Regions from separate parts of the Paracoccus sp. KR1-242 genome, predicted to be linked through region 1. Evidence: riboswitches for the same ligand, from Rfam matches in the RefSeq annotation. Region 1 holds a riboswitch; each other region holds the start of a gene.
What was found. A riboswitch is a leader RNA that binds a small molecule or an ion and turns the genes downstream of it on or off. The one in region 1 is predicted to bind cobalamin.
Positions count from the first base shown of each region.

Region 1 (6,155 bases):
AATGAGCGCCTGTCGAAGTCGCTGCAGACCGCGCTGGCGGATGAAGGCGTCGTCAAGGCCATGGCCGATCTCGGGACCGCGCCTTCGCCTGCCGAGGATGCGACCCCCGCCGCGCTGAAAGCGAAACTCGAATCCGAGATTGCACGCTGGAAACCGGTGATCGACGCCGCCGGCGTCTATGCCGACTAGCCCTTTCGGTCCCGCCGCGCCCGGCGCGGCGGGAAACCGCATTGAACAGGGGGGAAACATGTCCACCAAACCCAAGGATTCCACGGATATCGCGACCGGCCTTCTGCTGATGGCCGCCGCGGCCTTTTTCGGCTGGCAGACTACCGGGCTGGAGATCGGGACGTCGCTGCGCATGGGGCCCGGCTACTTCCCGATGGTCCTGTCGGGGTTGCTGTTCCTGCTGGGCCTGCTGATCCTGCTGAAAGCATTCGGCCGCGCGGACGAGCCTTTTGGCAGGGTCGCCTGGCGCGGCCTGATGTTCATCCTGCCCGCGCCGGTCTTCTTCGGACTGACGGTGCGCGGACTGGGCTTCGTTCCGGCGCTGTTCCTGACGACACTGATCGCCGCGCAGGCCTCGGTTCGGATGCGACCGCTTTACGCGCTGGTGCTGGCGCTGGCGGTCACGGTGCTGTCGACGCTGATCTTCAGCTATGGGCTGGGCCTGCCCTTCCGCCGCTTCGGCCCTTGGCTTCAGTTCTGAGGAGGGCGGCATGGATCTTCTCAGCAACCTTGCCCTTGGCTTTTCGGTCGCCTCGTCTCTGGCGAACCTGGCCTTCTGCCTGATCGGGGTCATCCTTGGCACACTGATCGGCGTGCTTCCGGGGATCGGCGCGACGGCCACCATCGCCATGCTTCTGCCGATCACGTTCCAGCTTGAACCGGTCAGTTCGCTGATCATGCTCGCCGGGATCTATTATGGCGCGCAATACGGCGGCTCGACCACTGCGATCCTGATCAACATGCCGGGCGAAAGTTCGTCCGCCGTGACGGCGATCGACGGCTATCAGATGGCTCGGAAAGGCCGCGCCGGAACTGCGCTTGCGACGGCCGCAATCGGGTCGTTCTTTGCCGGCACGGTCGCGACTTTCCTTGTCGCGATCTTTGCACCACCCCTGACCACCATCGCGCTGAAATTCGGCGCGGCCGAGTATTTCAGCCTGATGGTGATGGGTCTGGTGATGTCGGTGGCCCTTGCCCATGGCTCGGTCCTCAAGGCGCTGGCCATGGTCGTGCTTGGCCTGCTGCTGGGCCTTGTGGGAACCGACATCTATACCGGCGCGCCGCGCTTCACGCTGGGCATCACCCAATATGCCGACGGGCTGAATTTCGTGGCCCTGGCCGTCGGCGTCTTCGGCATCGCCGAGATCCTGCGCAATCTTGAAGATGAGCATGATCGAGAAGTGATGACCAAAAACATCAACCGTCTGTTCCCGACGCGCGACGAGCTGCGCGAGATGATCGGCCCGATCCTGCGCGGCACCGCCGTTGGCTCGGTCCTGGGCATCCTGCCCGGCGGGGGCGCGATCCTGGCCAGCTTTGCCAGCTATACCGTGGAAAAGAAGCTGTCCAAGCACCCCGAGGAATTCGGCAAGGGCGCCCTTGCTGGCGTCGCGGGACCGGAAAGCGCGAACAATGCCGGCGCGCAGACCAGCTTCATTCCGCTGCTGACGCTGGGCATTCCCGCAAACCCGGTCATGGCGCTGATGATCGGCGCGATGATCATCCAGGGCATCGTGCCGGGTCCGAACGTCGTCAGCGAACAGCCTGCGTTGTTCTGGGGCATCATCGCCAGCATGTGGATCGGGAACCTGATGCTGGTCATCCTGAACCTGCCGCTGATCGGGCTGTGGGTCAAACTGCTGACGGTGCCCTATTACGTGCTGTTCCCGATCATCATGGCGATGTGTTCGATCGGGGTCTATTCGGTCGCCTCGAACACCTATGACCTTTACGCCGTCGCGTTCTTCGGGCTGCTCGGCTATGCGATGACCAAGCTGCGCTGCGAACCCGCGCCGCTGCTTCTGGGTTTCGTCCTTGGCCCCCTGCTGGAAGAGAACCTGCGCCGGGCCATGATCCTGTCACGGGGCGATCCAACCACCTTCATCACCCGTCCGATCAGCGCCACGCTGCTTCTGATGGCCGCCGCGATCCTGGTGCTGGTCTTCCTGCCCCAGATCCGCAAGCGCCGGGACGAGGTCTTTACCGAAAGCGACGCCTGAGGTCGCGATAGAATGGGAGGAGAAACATGATGCTGAAAATCACCCGGCGCCTTCTTCTGGGCGCCGCAATGGCCGCAGGGCTGGCCGGGGCCGCGGCCGCCGCGTTCCCCGACCGCCCGATCACGCTGGTGATCCCCTTCGCGGCCGGCGGCTCGACCGACGTGGTCGGGCGCATCGTCGCCGACCGGATGGGGCAGGCCCTTGGCCAGCAGGTGGTGGTCCAGAACGTGGGCGGCGCAGGCGGCAGTCTGGGCGCGCAGCAGGTCGCCAAGGCCGATCCCGACGGCTACACGATCCTGATGGGCACGGTCGCGACCCATGCGTTGAACCCGCTGATCCTGAAGCAGAAGCCCTATGACCCGGTCACGGATTTCGCGCCGATCTCGCTTCTGGTGCTGGTCCCGAACGTGCTGGCGGTGAACCCGGAATTGCCGGTCAAGACCGTGCAGGAGCTGATCGACCTGGCGAAAAAAGACCCGCTGGCCTATGCCTCGTCGGGGAACGGGACACCGCTGCACCTGTCGGGCGAGTTGTTCAAGTCGATGGCTGGCGTCGATATCACGCATATCCCCTATAAGGGCTCGGGTCCGGCGCTGACTGATGTTCTGGGCAACCAGGTGCCGATCATCTTCGACAATCTGCCGTCTTCCTCGGGCCATATCACCAGTGGCAAGCTGCGGGCGCTGGGGGTGACGACCAAGGAACGCGTGCCCTCGTTCCCGGATATCCCGGCCATTGCCGAAACGCTGCCGGGATATGAAACCTACAGCTGGAACGCGCTTTTCGCGCCCACCGGAACCCCGCCCGAGGCCATTGCCGCGTTGAACAAGGCCGCGCTGGAGGCCATGGCCGACCCGGCGGTCGTGGCCCGCATGGGCGAATTCTCGGCCAGCATCGTCGCCTCCAGCCCCGAGGAACTGGCCGAGCACGTCAAGGCCGAGATGGCGAAATGGGAGCCGGTCGTGAAGGCCGCGAATGTCAGCCTGGACTGAAGCGCCACATCCCGAAACCACGGCCCGGAGATCCTCTCTCCGGGCCGTTTTCGTTTGCGGACGCGCGATACGGCCGGTGCCGCCAAAGCCGTGCCGCAAGTCTGCTTGACAGAGCCCGCAATCCTGCGCCAACACAGGAACGCTTCGGTTTCCGGCGGTACTGCCGTCGGATCAAAAGGGAATGCGGTGCGCCGAAAGGCCATGCCGCGGCTGCCCCCGCAACTGTAGGCGGTGAGCGAAGGCCGACGACGCCACTGGGAAACACCCGGGAAGGCCGGCCCGAGCAGCGATCCGCAAGCCAGGAGACCTGCCGCAGCACTCACCCATTTCCGGCGCGGGGCGCGCCGTGAAAGCGGCCATTCCGCAGAGGTGAAGATCACCGGCCTGTGGCAGGGACCCCGGTTCCCGTCGCGGGCAATCCGCAGCGGCAGGCTCCGGCCTGCACAGGAAAGGCCAAGGCATGAAGTTGCGCCATCTGTTTTCCACCGCCGTCACCGCCACTCTTCTGCCCGCCGTCGCCCCCGCGCAGGATGTGGTGACGCTGGACCCGGTCATCCTGTCGGCCGGCTTCGCGCCGATCGCCGGGGACGCCTATGGCCGCGCGTTCACCGTCATCACCTCGGACGAGATGGAGGCGCGGGGCATCGCCACGATCCAGGATGCCCTGCGCGCGGTGCCGGGCGTTTCGGTTTCAAGCACCGGATCGACCCATACCCAGGTCCGCATCCGCGGCGGCGAAGCAGATCACACCCTGATCCTGATCGACGGGATCGAGGCCACGGGCGGAGCGGATGAGTACATCCTGAGCGGTTTGGAAACCGCCAATGTCGAGCGGATCGAGGTCCTGCGCGGCCCGCAATCAGTCTATTATGGATCGAACGCCTCGGCTGGCGTGATCAACATCATCACCCGAAAGGGCGGCGAGGGGCTGTCCTATGGCGGCGCGGTCGAGGTTGGAAACGGTGCCTCTGCCTCGGCCTATGCCAGCCGGAACGGATCTCGCGGCGGGCTGGCGGTGAATCTGTCCGCGAAGGACGACCACGGGTTCGACCAGTCGGGCGATGGCGGCGAAAAGGACGGGCTGACCCGCAAGACGATCGGCCTGTCCGGCTGGTTCCAGGCGACCGACGACCTGCGGCTGGGTGCCACACTGCGGCGGGCGACCGAAACCTATGACTATGATGCCGAAAATTACAGCGCCACCACCGCCGACGAATATGTCGTCGACGATCCCGGCCTGTTTGGCGACCGGGACGAATTCCAGGGCGCGACCTGGGCCGAACTGTCGATGCTGGACGGACGGCTGACGCAGCGCCTGGAATATCAGGACAGCATCTTCAAGCAGAGCCTGCAGGGCGAAAACGAGACACGGGGCGAAACCCGCAAGCTGAAGTACCGGCTGAGTTTCGGGTTGGACGGCCTTGCCGTCGACGAAGCCCACCACCTTCTGAACGTCATGGTCGAGGGGCAAAAGGACGAGGCCTCGACCGCGCCGGATTTCGACCGCGAGATGACCTCGCTGGCCGTCGAGTACCGGGCGTTCCTTGACAATGGCATCGATCTGCAGGCCGGGATCCGTCATGACGACAACAGGGTCTTCGACGACTTCACCAGCTGGAACATCGGCCTGTCCTGGCAGATTCCAGACCGCCCATTCCGGCTTCATGCCTCGGCCGGGGCGGGGATGGTCAATCCCTCGTTCTTCGAGCTTTACGCCAATGACGCCTACAGCGTCGGCAATCCCTTTCTCGCCCCCGAGAAGAACCGCGGCTTCGACCTTGGGATCGAGGCCGAACTGCCCAATGGATTGGGCAGCATCGACGTGACCTATTTCAACGAGCGGCTTGAGGACGAGATCACCTATGTCTACGGCGCCGCCCCGGATGGCCGGGCCAGCTATGTGAACCAGTCGGGAGAAAGCCCGCGCCAAGGGATCGAGGCCAGCGCCCGGATCAAACCCACCGCGAACCTGGACCTTGCGCTGAGCTATACCTATCTGGACGCAAAGAATCCCGACGGCTCGATCGAAATCCGGCGTCCGCGCAATGAATTCGGACTGTCCGCCACGCTTGCTGTGCTGGAAGGCCGCGGCCAGGTCACCGCCGATTTCCGCCACGTCTCGGGCAATTTCGACACGCGCTTCTTCGGCGACTATGCGACGGCCGAACTGCCGGCCTATAACCTTGTGAACCTGTCGGCGGGCTATGACCTGACCGAACGGGTGCGGGTGACAGGGCGGGTCGTGAACCTTTTCGACAGCGAGTATTCGGACGTCTGGGGCTTTGCCTCGCAGGGTCGTACGCTTTATGCGGGGCTGCAGGCCCGATGGTAAGGTCCGGGCTTCTGGCACTGGCGCTGGCGCTGCCTTGCGCCGTTCCCGCGCGGGCCGATGTCCCACAACGGGTCGTGTCGATGAACCTGTGCACCGATCAGCTGGCCATGCTGCTGGCGGGACCGGGACAGCTTGTGTCGGTGTCGCGCCATGCGGGCGATCCCTCGACCTCAGCGATGGCGGATCAGGCGCGGGCCTTTCCCGCCAATGGCGGCACCGCCGAAGAGATCTATCTGCTGCGCCCCGATCTTGTACTGGCGGGCGATTACACCAACCCCGTCACCCTTGCGATGCTGCAAAGGCTGGGCATTCGGGTCGAAACCTTTCCGGCGGATGAAACCGTCGCCGGGATCCGCGACAACCTGCGCCGCATGGGCGAACTGCTGGGGCGCGAACCTGCCGCCGGGGATGCAATCCGGGATTTCGACCGCGACCTGGCCCGGCTGGACGACGCCCCGCCGGGTCCACGCCCGCTTGCCGCGCTTTACGCCGCCAATGGCTACAGCTCGGGCAGCCTGACCTTGCCCGGCCAGATCATCGCGCTGGCCGGATTCGAAAACCTTGCCGACCGCAGGGGGATCGCCGCCGGGGGCTACCTGCCAC
Region 1 is NZ_JBMSED010000001.1:394,798-400,952, reverse strand. It holds gene ACO2Q4_RS01965 (tripartite tricarboxylate transporter substrate-binding protein) at 1-189, shown strand, start outside; gene ACO2Q4_RS01960 (tripartite tricarboxylate transporter TctB family protein) at 248-709, shown strand; gene ACO2Q4_RS01955 (tripartite tricarboxylate transporter permease) at 720-2,228, shown strand; gene ACO2Q4_RS01950 (Bug family tripartite tricarboxylate transporter substrate binding protein) at 2,258-3,220, shown strand; cobalamin riboswitch at 3,349-3,549, shown strand; gene ACO2Q4_RS01945 (TonB-dependent receptor plug domain-containing protein) at 3,681-5,552, shown strand; gene ACO2Q4_RS01940 (ABC transporter substrate-binding protein) at 5,546-6,155, shown strand, end outside.

Region 2 (6,155 bases), on a different contig from region 1:
AGCGTGATCGCGCCAAGCCGACGCTTGGCCTGCGCCGCCTCGCCGGGGTCGTTGACGATGAAGGGATAGGTCACCGGCAGGTCGCCCAGCAGCGCCTCGGGCCAGCAATCGTCGGACAGGGCCACCGCCTTGCCGGGCAGCCATTCCAGCGTACCATGCGCGCCCATGTGGATGATGACCCGAACCTGCTGCCGTAGCCACAGGTGAAAGGCGACATAGCCATGGCGGGGCACGCGAATCAGGTCGTGATAGTCCTCGGACCGGGTGGCGACCTCGGCCCTTTCGGGTTGCAGCGCGACCAGCGCATCCCCGTGTCGGATCGCGGCAAAGCGGAAGACCCCGTCCTGCACCGCAGGGTCAGCCGCCGGATCGCCCCAGGTCTTTGCCAGATCGTCCTGCAGGCGGGGGGGAAGGGCTGCCAGCGTGGTGCAATAATCCGCAAGCGGCCAGTCCAGGCGTTCGCGCATCAGCCGCTGCCCAAGATCGTGATGTGGAATGCCCAGCATCGCGCCGCACGAGGCCAGCGCGTCCAGCCCGACGGCATGCGCCAGCTGATGGGGCTTTCCGGGATAGGTGGACAAGACCACCGCCCGTGCCGCCGCTTGTGCCACCGGCGCGCGCAGCCGGTGCCAGCCCGCGAACCTTGCCACCGCCGCCGCGATGCGCGCCGGATCGGCCCTGTGGATCTGGCGCGAGAATTGCAGGACCGGATCGCGCGGCTGGGTGGCCTTGAAGCTGACCACGCCCAGAAAGATCCGTCCGTCGATTTCGGGCAGGACGACATGCATGGCAAGATCGGCGGCGGACAGCCCGCGCTCTTCCCCAAGCCACAGATCGCGCGTCGAGGTGGCAAGCGCCACCTGAAATACCGGGAAATCCGCGCCGTCAAAGGGCGTCGCGCCAGCGTCGTCCCGTGCCGAAAACGCGGTCATGTTCACCACCGCGGCCAGTCCGGGCAGGTGCGGGGCAAGCCATTCCCCAAAACCGGGGGATTTCAGCGAGGGGGCAAAGACCCCGGTCGCGGCAAAGCCCGCTTGCCGCAGCGCCCGGATCAGGGCGTCGACCGGGTCAAGATCGGCGCTGGTCAGATAGCTGCGGTAGAAGCTGACAAGAACCGGGCGCGGCCCGACAAGTGGCGCGGCCAATATCCCGGCATCCGGATCATGGAAGCCAAAAGTCGGGACGGTGGGCGCATCCGCGACCTCTGGCCCGTCCAGTCCCGCGGATGCGGCCAACACGGCCAGCGCGCTGCGGGCCGCGTCAGCGCCGCCACTGTCGCAAAGCGCGGCCAGTCTGCGCAGCACCGGCACCGGCAGGGTCGAGAGGCGGTCGAGGGTGGCGTCCTCGTGCCCGTCGCCGGGCAGGATGGCCAGCGCGATGCCCCGCCGCCGGGCAAGATCCTGAAGGCTGGCGATGCCATAGGGCCAATACCCCTCGCCCCCGATCAGGCGGACCAGAACGGCGCGCGCGCCGGACAGGACCGTCTCGCAATACTGGTCGACCGACAGGGGGTGGCGCAGGGCCGAAAGATTGCACAGACGAAGCGAGGGCAGCCCGCCCCGATGCCAGCCTGCCGCGAAAGCACCAAGGTCGCTGTCCGAAAAGGACAGCACGACCATGTCGGCAGAGGTCTGGCCGGGGTCCGTCGGAACCTCGGTCTCCTCAAGCCCACGGCTTTCGCGGAAGACGACATGCATGGGTCAGGCCGTCAGGATGTGCCGGATCGCGGCTTCGTCGATGTCGTCATGTTCGGCAATGACGACAAGGCGCGACTGGCGCGGGCTGTCGCCCCAGGGGCGGTCGAACTGGTGGCGGACCCGCGCACCCACGGCCTGCACCAGCAGGCGCATGGGTTTGCCCGCGACGGCGACATGGCCTTTGACCCGCAGGATGTTCCGTTCACGCGCCAGCCGGGCGATCCGATCCGACAGGTCGGCGGGATCGGCGATCTCGGGCAGGTCGATCACGACGGAATCGAAATCGTCATGCTCGTGGTCATCCGCGCCGTCATGGTGGCTGGGGCGGGCATACAGGTCATCTTCGGCGGCGGCCTTCAGGCCCAGGATCACGCGCGGATCGATCACACCCTCGGACAAGGACAGAATCGGCAGCTTGCGCGGCGCCTCGGCCTCGACCACGGCGCGGGCGGCGGCAAGGCCGGCCTCTCCCGCCAGATCGGCCTTGGTCAGCAGGACAAGATCGGCGCAGGCGATCTGGTCCTCGAATACCTCGGACAGCGGCGTTTCGTGGTCCAGGCTTTCATCCGCCTCGCGCTGGGCCTGCACTGCGTCCTCGTCCGGGGCAAAGCGGCCCGCGGCCACCGCCTCGGCATCGGCCAGGGTGATGACGCCGTCGACGGTGATGCGCGAACGGATGGCAGGCCAGTCGAAGGCCTTCAGCAAGGGCTTGGGCAGCGCCAGCCCCGAGGTCTCGATCAGGATGTGGTCCGGCTTCCGGGGCAGGGCCATCAGTGCTTCCAGCGTCGGGATGAAGTCGTCGGCGACGGTGCAGCAGATGCAGCCATTCGACAGCTCGACGATGTTCTCGACCGGGCAGCTTTCATCCGCGCAGGATTTCAGGATGTCGCCGTCGACGCCCACGGTGCCGAATTCGTTGACCAGAACGGCAAGCCGCTTGCCCTGCGGGTTCTGCATCAGGTGCCGGATCAGCGTGGTCTTGCCCGCGCCAAGGAAGCCTGTGATCACGGTGACGGGGGTCTTGGTCAGGTCGGTCATCTTTCACCCAATCGGAGGAATGCGCGCGATGCTGCGCTTGCGGAAAATCGCGACGCGGTCGCGCCATGGCACGATGCCGTCGGCGCTGGCGGCATAGGCGGCCGCGCCCTGAAGGATCTCGGGCACGTCCGCGATCTCCATCCGGCCATAGACATAGCTCCACCGGCCCGGCCCGCTGAGCGCGATGGCCGAGCCGCTGTTGCAGGCCGAGAGGCATTCGACGGGAATGATGCGGACGCCCGGAGGCGGGGCCACGCCGTCCAGCGCAGCATGCAGCCTTGCGCCCGCGACGGGCTGGCCATCCAGGACCGGCTGGCCGGCGCGGCAGGTGGTGCAGACAAGCAATGAAACGTCCATGCGCCCTTCATTTCCATGTGGCGGGCGCGGTGCGGGTATGCGGGCACGGGATTCGTGCCACGAACCCAAGCAGGAACACCCCGTCCGCCGGTCAAACAAGGCGCAGGCAGGTCTCCCGGCTTGCGGATTCAGGCTTTCGCCAACGGTCGGCCCACCTTCCCGGCCGAAGCCAGTGGCATAGGGCGACCTTTCCGGTCACGGTCGCGGGGGCGGCTGCTTTCCAGGCCAAGGCCTGTCGCATTCCCTCTTAGCCTGCCATAAGGCAGGACCAGCGCAGGCAAAGAAGTGCGCCGGGCGCCCGCACTTGTCAAGCAAGGGAGTCGCGATGTCAGCCGAAGGGAATACCCGCCATTCCGAGAAGATGGCCCGGATCAAGGCCGCCCGAGACCGGATGATGCAGGACAAGACCGGCGAAAAGGGGCTGGTCATCGTTCATACCGGCAAGGGCAAGGGCAAGTCGTCCTCGGGTTTCGGGATGATCCTGCGATGCATCGCCCATGACATGCCCTGCGCGGTAGTGCAGTTCATCAAGGGCGCATGGGACACGGGCGAGCGGCGGTTGCTGACCGGGCATTTCGGCGATCTGTGCCAGTTTCACGCGATGGGCGAGGGCTTCACCTGGGAAACCCAGGATCGCGACCGCGACATTGCTGCGGCGCGCGCGGGCTGGGACAAGGCGCAAGAGCTGATCCGCGACCCCCGCATCCGCATGGTCCTGCTGGACGAGATCAACATCGCGCTCCGCTATGGCTATCTGCAGGTGGGGGAGGTGCTGGATTTCCTGCAACGTGAGAAGCCGCCGATGACCCATGTCGTGCTGACCGGGCGCAATGCCGATCCGGCCCTGATCGAGGCCGCCGATCTCGTGACCGAGATGGAGGCGGTAAAGCATCCCTTCCGCGCGGGCATCAAGGCGCAGCCGGGGGTCGAGTTCTAGGTCAGCTCACCGCTCGGCGGGCGGCCAGTCGATATCGACCCAGACCAGCCGATGGCTGGAGGCCGCCAGCGCCACCTGCGCCAGTTCGCCCGTCGCGGGCCAGAAGACGCCCGAGCCAAGCACCTTCAGGCCCTTTTGCGGCAGGACGTAATCGACGCGCAGGTTTCCGGGCGGCTTGTCGTCGGGCCAGTCGCCGGTATCCAACGCTGGGTCGCCCTTTTGCGCCGCGTTCACGCCCGCGCTGCCGGCGGCCCTGCCACCTTCGCTTGCGGGCAGGGAATCGGTCACGCGCGCCATCATCCGGGCCAGCGCATCGGGGCGCCCCTCGCTGTCGGCAGCGTCGATGTTCAGCTTGCCCCGCCAGCACGAAGGGCGCGCCGGGCAGCCGGTCCAGCCAGAAGGCCAACTCGTCATGGTTGCGCCTGCCGTTGCGATCCTCGGGCCCGTCGAAAACCGGGGGCGAGGCCGCCATGGCCAGCAGGTGCAGCGGCTTTCCCGCGACGGTCAGCGTCGCGTCCCAATGTGCGACTGAGGACAGGCGCTGCACGGCCGCCACCTCGGGCGCGGCCGGGGGCATCAGATTGCCGGGCAGATCGCGCCACAGGAACGCCGAGTGGTCAAGGACCGGGCCGATCGGGTGACGCGACAGTATCGCCATGCCGCCCTGCCCGGAAAAGCGGCCAAAGCCCTGCCGGTCATTGGCGGTCCCGGCCCTGCCGTTTCCATCCAGATCCAGCCCGCTGGGCATGCCCGCGTTGGGACGGGCCGAGAAACTGTGCGGATAATCCGCGCCAGCCGCCGACAACCGGGCGCGGAAGGCGGCCAAGGCCAGCCCGTCCAGATCCCAGTCGAAACCTGTCAGCAGCAGGATATCGGGTCGGGTTTCAGCGATCACCCGGACGACCGCGTCGATCTGGGCGTCCGTGCGGCCAAGATCGCGCAAAAGAAGCCCCGGCCCGTCTCGCGACAGGTCGGGGCTGAACGTGGCGATCCGCAGGGGCGCGGCCGCGGTGGCGGAACCCAGGGCGGCCAGAAGGACCGCCCCGGCAAGCGCCCTTAGACCCAAGGGCGGCTCTGGGCCATCTGGGTCTCGAAGCTGTCGATCGAGCCGGATTTCTCCATCGTCAGGCCGATGTCATCCAGCCCTTCCAGCATGCAATGCTTGCGGAAGGCGTCGACCTCGAACGCGAAGCTTTGCCCGTCCGAGGTGGTGACGACCTGATTTTCCAGATCGACGGTCATGCGGGCATTCGCCCCCTTGCGGGCGTCCTCCATCAGCACGTCGACGACTTCCTTGGGCATGACGATCGGAAGGATGCCGTTCTTGAAGCAGTTGTTGAAGAAGATGTCCGCGAAGCTGGTCGAGATGACGCAGCGGATGCCGAAATCCATCAGCGCCCAGGGCGCATGTTCGCGCGACGACCCGCAGCCGAAATTGTCGCCCGCGACGATGATCTGCGACTGCCGATAGGCGGGCTGGTTCAGGACGAAATCCGGAACCTCATTGCCTTCGGAATCATAGCGCATCTCGTCGAACAGGTTCTTGCCCAGTCCCGAACGATGGATCGTTTTCAGGAACTGCTTGGGGATGATCATGTCGGTGTCGATATTGACCAGCGGCATCGGAGCGGCGATCCCGGTCAATGTGGTGAACTTGTCCATTTGCTTCCTCGCAGAATTGACTGGCCGCGTGGGTGGCCGTTAGCTTTTTGGCGACGGCAGTTTGCCACCGTCCGTGAGGTATGTTCGATGTTTGGTTTCCCCGGCCTGTCCGGCCTGAGCGATTGCATCTTTGGCGACTGGAGGCCGCAGATCGGGGATCCCGAGATCACCGGCTGGCTGACGGTGGTCTCGTATGTGATATGCCTTGTGCTGGCGATCATGGTCCTGCGCCGCCAGCCGCAGGGTGCGGCGCGCGGCTTGTGGGGCACGATCGCGGCGATCATGGCGTTCCTGGCCATCAACAAGCAGCTTGACCTGCAAACCGCGCTGACCGCGACGGGGCGCTGTCTGGCACATGTGCAGGGCTGGTATGACCAGCGCTGGCTGGTACAGATCGCCTTCATCGCGGTGCTGGTTCTGATCGTGCTGGTCGCCCTGCTGGTTGCCCTGCGCTCGCTTTCCGG
Region 2 is NZ_JBMSED010000012.1:151,010-157,164, reverse strand. It holds gene cobN (cobaltochelatase subunit CobN) at 1-1,697, opposite strand, end outside; gene cobW (cobalamin biosynthesis protein CobW) at 1,701-2,735, opposite strand; gene ACO2Q4_RS18265 (DUF1636 domain-containing protein) at 2,739-3,092, opposite strand; cobalamin riboswitch at 3,181-3,380, opposite strand; gene cobO (cob(I)yrinic acid a,c-diamide adenosyltransferase) at 3,418-4,029, shown strand; gene ACO2Q4_RS18255 (hypothetical protein) at 4,036-4,443, opposite strand; partial or broken gene ACO2Q4_RS18250 (endonuclease/exonuclease/phosphatase family protein) at 4,445-4,924, opposite strand; gene leuD (3-isopropylmalate dehydratase small subunit) at 5,086-5,691, opposite strand; gene ACO2Q4_RS18240 (hypothetical protein) at 5,779-6,155, shown strand, end outside.
Region 2: it holds a riboswitch for cobalamin, as region 1 does, so the genes downstream of both, ACO2Q4_RS18265 (DUF1636 domain-containing protein) here and ACO2Q4_RS01945 (TonB-dependent receptor plug domain-containing protein) in region 1, are expected to answer to the same signal.

Region 3 (6,155 bases), on a different contig from region 1:
TACATGGTCAAGCGACTTCTCATCACCGGCGCAGCGGGCACCTTGGGCCGCGCGCTGACACCGCAATTGCGTGAATTCGCGGAAGTCCTGCGGCTGTCGGACATTACCCCCGTCCCTGACACCCTGCCCGGCGACGAAGTCGTGCAATGCGACCTTGGCGATGCTGCCGCAGTCGATGCACTGGTCAAGGATTGCGACGCGATCCTGCATCTGGGTGGGATCTCGGTCGAGACGCCCTTTGCCCCGATCCTTCAGGCCAACATCATCGGGCTTTACAACCTTTACGAAGCTGCCCGCGCGCATGGTCAGCCGCGCATCCTGTTCGCCAGCTCGAACCACACCATCGGCTTCTATCCGCAGACGGAGCGGCTGACCGCGGATGTCCCCTTCCGACCGGACGGGCTTTACGGCGTCTCCAAGGTCTTCGGAGAGGCGATCGCCCGCATGTATTTCGAGAAGTTCGGCCAGGAAACCGCGCTGGTCAGGATCGGATCCTGCACGGCCGAGCCTGAAAACCACCGAATGCTGGCCAGCTGGTTCTCGCGCGGGGATTTCCTGTCGCTGATCCGCGCGGTCTTTACCGTGCCAAACCTCGGGTGCCCGGTGATCTGGGGCGCCTCCGCCAATGACGCAAGCTGGTGGGACAACAGCCACCTGGACTGGCTGGGCTGGACCCCCAAGGACAATGCCGAGGAATACCGCGCCCGCATCGACGCCAGCACGCCACGCCCGCCGGCCGATGCACCGCTGATGAAATACCAGGGCGGCGTCTTCACGCAGTTCCCGATCTACAAGGAAGACGAACCGCGCGGCTGACCCGGCCCCTCGGGGCTTCAATCGGGGGCGGCGGGGGATTATCCGGTGCCAGACATGGTGGACAAGGAATGGGCCCAAGGATGAAAACCGAAGACGGCGTCACGCCCCCCGGCGCAACGCTGGTGGTCACGGTGCGCGACGAATTGCGCCGCCAGATCCAGTCGGGCGTTTACAAGGCGGGCGACCGCCTGCCTTCGGAATCCCGGCTGACGCAGGATTTCGGCGTCAGCCGCACGGTCATCCGTGAAGCCGTCGCCGCCCTGCGGGCCGATGGCATTGTCGAGCCGAAGCAGGGCGCGGGCGTCTTTGTCCTGGCCGCGGCGGAAACCACGCCCCAGTTCCGCGACATCGATACCGACCGCGTCTCGTCGATCATCGAGATCCTGGAACTGCGCACCGCACTGGAAGGCGACGCGGCCGCTCTTGCCGCGCAGCGCCGCTCTCCCGCGCAAGAGGAAGACATCATCGAGGCGTTTCAGCGCCTGACCACGCTTGCCCGCGAAGACAAGCCTACCGCCGATGCCGATTTCGCCTTTCACCTGGCGATCGCACAGGCGGCCAACAATCCCCGATTCAGCGAGATGCTCAGCCTGATCGGCATCGCCATAATCCCGCGCCGGATGCTGCACCGCGATGGCGACATCTCGACCCCGCCGGATTACACGCGCGTGTTGGAGCAGGAACACGGTGCGATCCTGTCGGCCATCCAGAATGCCGACCCGGACGAGGCACGCCGCGCCATGCGGACCCATCTGAAGAACAGCCAGACCCGATACCGCGAACAGCTTCGGCTGGCGCGTGGGCAGGGCTGAACCGCCCCGCCCTTTGCCCGTCGATCAGGCGGGATGGTGCAGCCTTGGGGTGACGAACAGCGCAGGGCCCGCGCCCCGTGCGATCCCTGCTGGCCCTTTCAGCGCCTTGGCGACAGCCAGCACAGCAAGATCGGCCAGCGGCTCGACCACGACCACCAGCATATAGGCCGCGCCAAAGCTGGCGATCGCCGCCAGGTTCCCGGCCCCCGCCCCTGCGCCATAGACGGCCCAGAAGGCGACCCACAGCACGACACCCCCCTGATAGGCAGTGGATAGCGCCAGGGCCTGCCGATACTTCAGATCGACATAGGCCGTTCCCGGCGCGACGATGCGCGCGGCCAGCGCCCGCACCGCGAACAGCGGGAACATCAGCGTTGTCACGTTCATCCCGTATTGCGGCAAGTCGAAGGGAGCGAAGAACATCCCCTGGATCAGCAGCCCCAGCGCCAGCCCGATGGCTGCGGGCGCCGCGCCGAACAGCAGGAAGATCGTCGATCCAAGGATCAGGTGCACCTCGGACACTCCGACCGGGTGATGCGGCAGCACCTCGAAAAAGACGAAGACGGCGGCGGTGGCCAGCGTTGAGCGCAGCGCAAGTGAGGCTGCCCCCTCGGCCCGCAGCGATGCGGCGGCCAGTTTCAGCGTATAGGCCCCAGCCGCTGCGGCTGTGGCGTAGCTCAGGATGATCTTGGCCCCTGAGACGAGGCCCGGTTCGATATGCATGGTCGTTTCTCCTTACCGTCATCCCCGACGGCGGTTGCGATGTGGCGCGAGGTCGGTCTCCTGACTCGCGGGTCGCAGCCTTGCCTCGCCTTCCCATGACCGCAGGTCACAGTGGCAGTTCAGGTTCGGCTCGCCGCTCACAGTCGCGGGGGCGGTTGGATTCGGGATATCCCGTCCTGTTCCCATGTCGTCCGCATTGCGGTCGACACCTCGTGCCCGGCCAACATTCCGGCATGATTTGGCCGGGTCAACCGCAAACCGGATGCCCTGCCCGATTCGGGGGAACAAATCGGGCCAAACCGACGTTTGATGGGGCCAATCTCCATTCCGGTCCGGATGACATGTCCCCTTCCCGCCGCTTCTTCCCGCCTTTCGCATCGCAGGTCCCGCGGGGATGACGGCCTTGGCCCTATGGTGGAGCGCGCCGGGTGAAGCCCGGATCCAGCCCGCCGCCTTGGGCCACGGCGTTCTTGTCGAGACCGCTTTTTCCGGCATCAGTCGTGGGACCGAGCGGCTGATCTCTCAGGGTCGGGTGCCCCCCGACGAGGCCTGGCGGATGCGCGCGCCATTTCAGGAAGGCGATTTCCCCTTTCCAGTGAAATACGGCTATGCCGCCGTCGGGCAAGCGACCGAGGGCGCCATGGCGGGGCGTTCTGTGTTCGCGCTTTTTCCCCATCAGGACCGGTTTCGTCTGCCCGAAGCGCAGCTTCTTCCCCTGCCGGATGCCGTGCCGCCGGGCCGCGCAGTGCTGGCGGCGAACATGGAAACCGCACTGAACGTATTGTGGGACAGCGGGGCTGCGGCGGGGGACAGGATTGCAATTTTCGGCGCAGGCCTTGTCGGGCTGTTGATCGGCGCACTCGCCACCCGGCTCCCGGGGGCAGAGGTCGTGATGATCGACCCCCTGCCCGCACGGCGTCCCTTGGCCGAGGCTCTGGGCTGCACCTTTTGCGCACCCAGCAATGCGCCTCAGGACCAGGATGTCGCGATCAACTGCAGCGCCTCGGCCGAAGGACTGGTGGGGGCGCTGGCCGTGGCGGGCATGGATGCCACCGTGGTCGAGGCAAGTTGGCACGGCGACCGGCCGGTTGCCCTGCCGCTGGGCGCGACATTCCACAGCCGTCGGCTGCGCCTTGTCAGCTCGCAGGTCGGCGGCCTGCCCCCGGCCCGCGCCCCGCGCTGGAGCCACGGGCGTCGGTTGGCCAAGGCCATCTCGCTGCTGGACGATCCCCGGCTTGACCTGCTGATTTCGGGCGAGACCCCTTTTCGGCAGATGCCGCAGGCCTTTCCGGCCATCCTCGCCGATCCCGACACGCTTTGCCATCGCATCCGGTACTGACCGGGAAAGGAGCCGCATGTTCGCCGTCGAAGTCCGCGACCACATCATGATCGCCCATTCGCTGCCTCACCCGGCCTTCGGTCCGGCGCAGGCAATGCATGGAGCGACCTATACCGTCGACGTGGCCTTCTGCGCCGAGACGTTGGACGAAACCGGGGTCGTGGTCGATATCGGTCTTGCCAGTCAGGCGCTGGCCGGGGCGCTGGCCACGCTGCGCTACAAGAACCTTGACGAAGTGCCGGAATTTCAGGGGAAATTCACCACGACCGAGTTCCTATGCCAGATCGTCTTCGACCGGATAGCGACCTCTGTCCGGGCCGGAGAGCTGGGTGACCAGGGTCGCATCGCGCGCCTGCGGGTGACGCTGCAGGAAAGCCATCTCGCCTCGGCCTGGTATGAGGGTGCGATCTGACATGGCATTTCCCGCGACATGGCTTGACCTGCGCGAACCGGCCGACCGGCAGGCCCGCGACGGCGCGCTGCTGCGAAAGGCCGCCACTGCCGCCGGGCCATGCCCGCTGATCGTGGATCTGGGCTGCGGCACAGGGGCGACGATGCGCGCCATGTCGGGGCTTTTGCCGGGCGGCGCGCACTGGCGCATGGTGGACAGCGACCCCGACCTGCTTGCCCGAATTCCGGCCGGTGACGGCATCACCCTGCATCCGGGCGATCTGGGCGATCAGGCCCGCCTGCCGCTGGACGGCGCGACTATGGTGACGGCCTCGGCCCTGCTTGATCTTTGCCCGGCGGATTGGATCGCGGACCTGGCCGGGGAACTGGCGACGCGCTCGCTGCCCTTTTATGCCGCGCTGACCTTTGACGGCGCGATGGAGTGGCGCCCGGAACTGCCCGGGGACGCTGTCGTCACCGCCGCCTTCAACCGCCATCAGCAGGGTGACAAGGGGCTTGGCGCCGCCTCTGGACCCGAGGCTGCGGCACATGCGGTGGAACTGTTCGATGCGTCGGGCTTTGTGGTCCACAGCGCGCCCAGCGCCTGGCAGCTTGGCCCGGACCAGAGGGAATTGCAGGTCGAACTGCTGCAAGGCATTGCGACCGCCGCGGCCGAGGCCGGTTGCGAGGCAACCGAAACCTGGCTTCAATCGCGGATTGCGGCCATCGCCAAGGGTGCATGCCGGGTCGGCCATACCGACATGCTGGCCCTGCCGCCCCGCGCGGCATGACTGAAAAGGGGGGAACATGATGCAGCGCATCGAGGTCACGCCGCGGATCTGGCAACGGATCCTGAACCTTCGCTCGGCGCGAGGCAAAGAGGCACTGAACGGCCATCTGTCCGCGGAAGAGGAAGCGGCCTTGCAGTTGTACGGACCCCTTGCGCGCCGCGATGCCGGCCCGCTGACGCTGGCTCAGATCGGGCAATCGCTGGATGGTCGCATCGCCACCCCCTCGGGTGACGCGCGCGACGTGTCGGGACCGGACGGACTTTCGCATCTGCACAGGTTGCGGGCGCTGGTCGACGGGGTGGTGATCGGCGTCCGGACCGCGCTGCATGACGATCCCCGCCTGACCGTGCGCCATTGCGAAGGTGGCGACCCCGCCCGCATCGTCATCGACCCACAGGGCCGCCTGCCGGACGAGGCCATGCCGCTGCGTGGGGACGGGATCCGCCGCATCATCGTGCAGGGCGTCGACCGTCCCCGGCCCCGAGGGATCGAGGTGATCCGGCTGACGCCCAGCGGGGGCTGGATTTCTCCGGCCGCGATCATGACCGCCTTGCGGCGCGCCGGGCTTGGTACGCTGCTGGTCGAGGGCGGGGGGCGCACCATCGCCGGTTTCCTTGAAGCCGGGCTGATCGACCGGCTGCTGGTGACTGTCGCGCCGGTCATCATTGGGGCCGGTCCGCAGGGGCTGACTACGCGCGACCCGATCCAGACGCTTGCGCAGGCGATGCGGCCGGAAACGCGTGTCTATTCGCTTGGCAGCGACATTCTTTTCGATTGCAATCTGGGAAGGTCGCTGGGTCGAGAAAAGGCCGTGCCCCCGGCCCGACAGGACGCGGCGCTGCAGTCCTGAAGCGGCCCTGTCCTTCATCGGGACATCCCAGCCACGATAGGGTTCACCTGACAGGCCGAAACGCCTCGATCTGGTCCGGGTCGATTTCATAGGTCGGCGTGACCGTGACCCGACCACGGTCGCCGCTTTCGCCCAGCGCACGTCAGGCCCGGTAGCGGTCAGCCCATAGGCGGGATCAGGTCGCGCCCTTCGCCCTGGCCCAGCCGTGCGCACCGGGTCAGCGGGATCGCCATTACCGCGCCCCCGGCGGCCAGAACCAGCGCCAGCCGTGCCGAGGTCAATGAGGCGACCTGTCCCCAAAAGGTCGCGCCCGCCGCCATGCTGCCGTAAAAAACCATCAGCGCGACCGACAGGCCGCGCGCCCGGACCCAGTTCGCCAGTGCCATCTGGGCCGAGACATTCAGGCTGGTCAGCACCGTAATCCAGCCGAAGCC
Region 3 is NZ_JBMSED010000009.1:223,860-230,014, forward strand. It holds gene ACO2Q4_RS15120 (NAD-dependent epimerase/dehydratase family protein) at 4-816, shown strand; gene ACO2Q4_RS15125 (FadR/GntR family transcriptional regulator) at 897-1,628, shown strand; gene ACO2Q4_RS15130 (energy-coupling factor ABC transporter permease) at 1,653-2,351, opposite strand; cobalamin riboswitch at 2,385-2,579, opposite strand; gene ACO2Q4_RS15135 (zinc-dependent alcohol dehydrogenase) at 2,746-3,690, shown strand; gene ACO2Q4_RS15140 (6-pyruvoyl trahydropterin synthase family protein) at 3,707-4,102, shown strand; gene ACO2Q4_RS15145 (class I SAM-dependent methyltransferase) at 4,104-4,871, shown strand; gene ACO2Q4_RS15150 (RibD family protein) at 4,888-5,721, shown strand; gene ACO2Q4_RS15155 (MFS transporter) at 5,880-6,155, opposite strand, start outside.
Region 3: it holds a riboswitch for cobalamin, as region 1 does, so the genes downstream of both, ACO2Q4_RS15130 (energy-coupling factor ABC transporter permease) here and ACO2Q4_RS01945 (TonB-dependent receptor plug domain-containing protein) in region 1, are expected to answer to the same signal.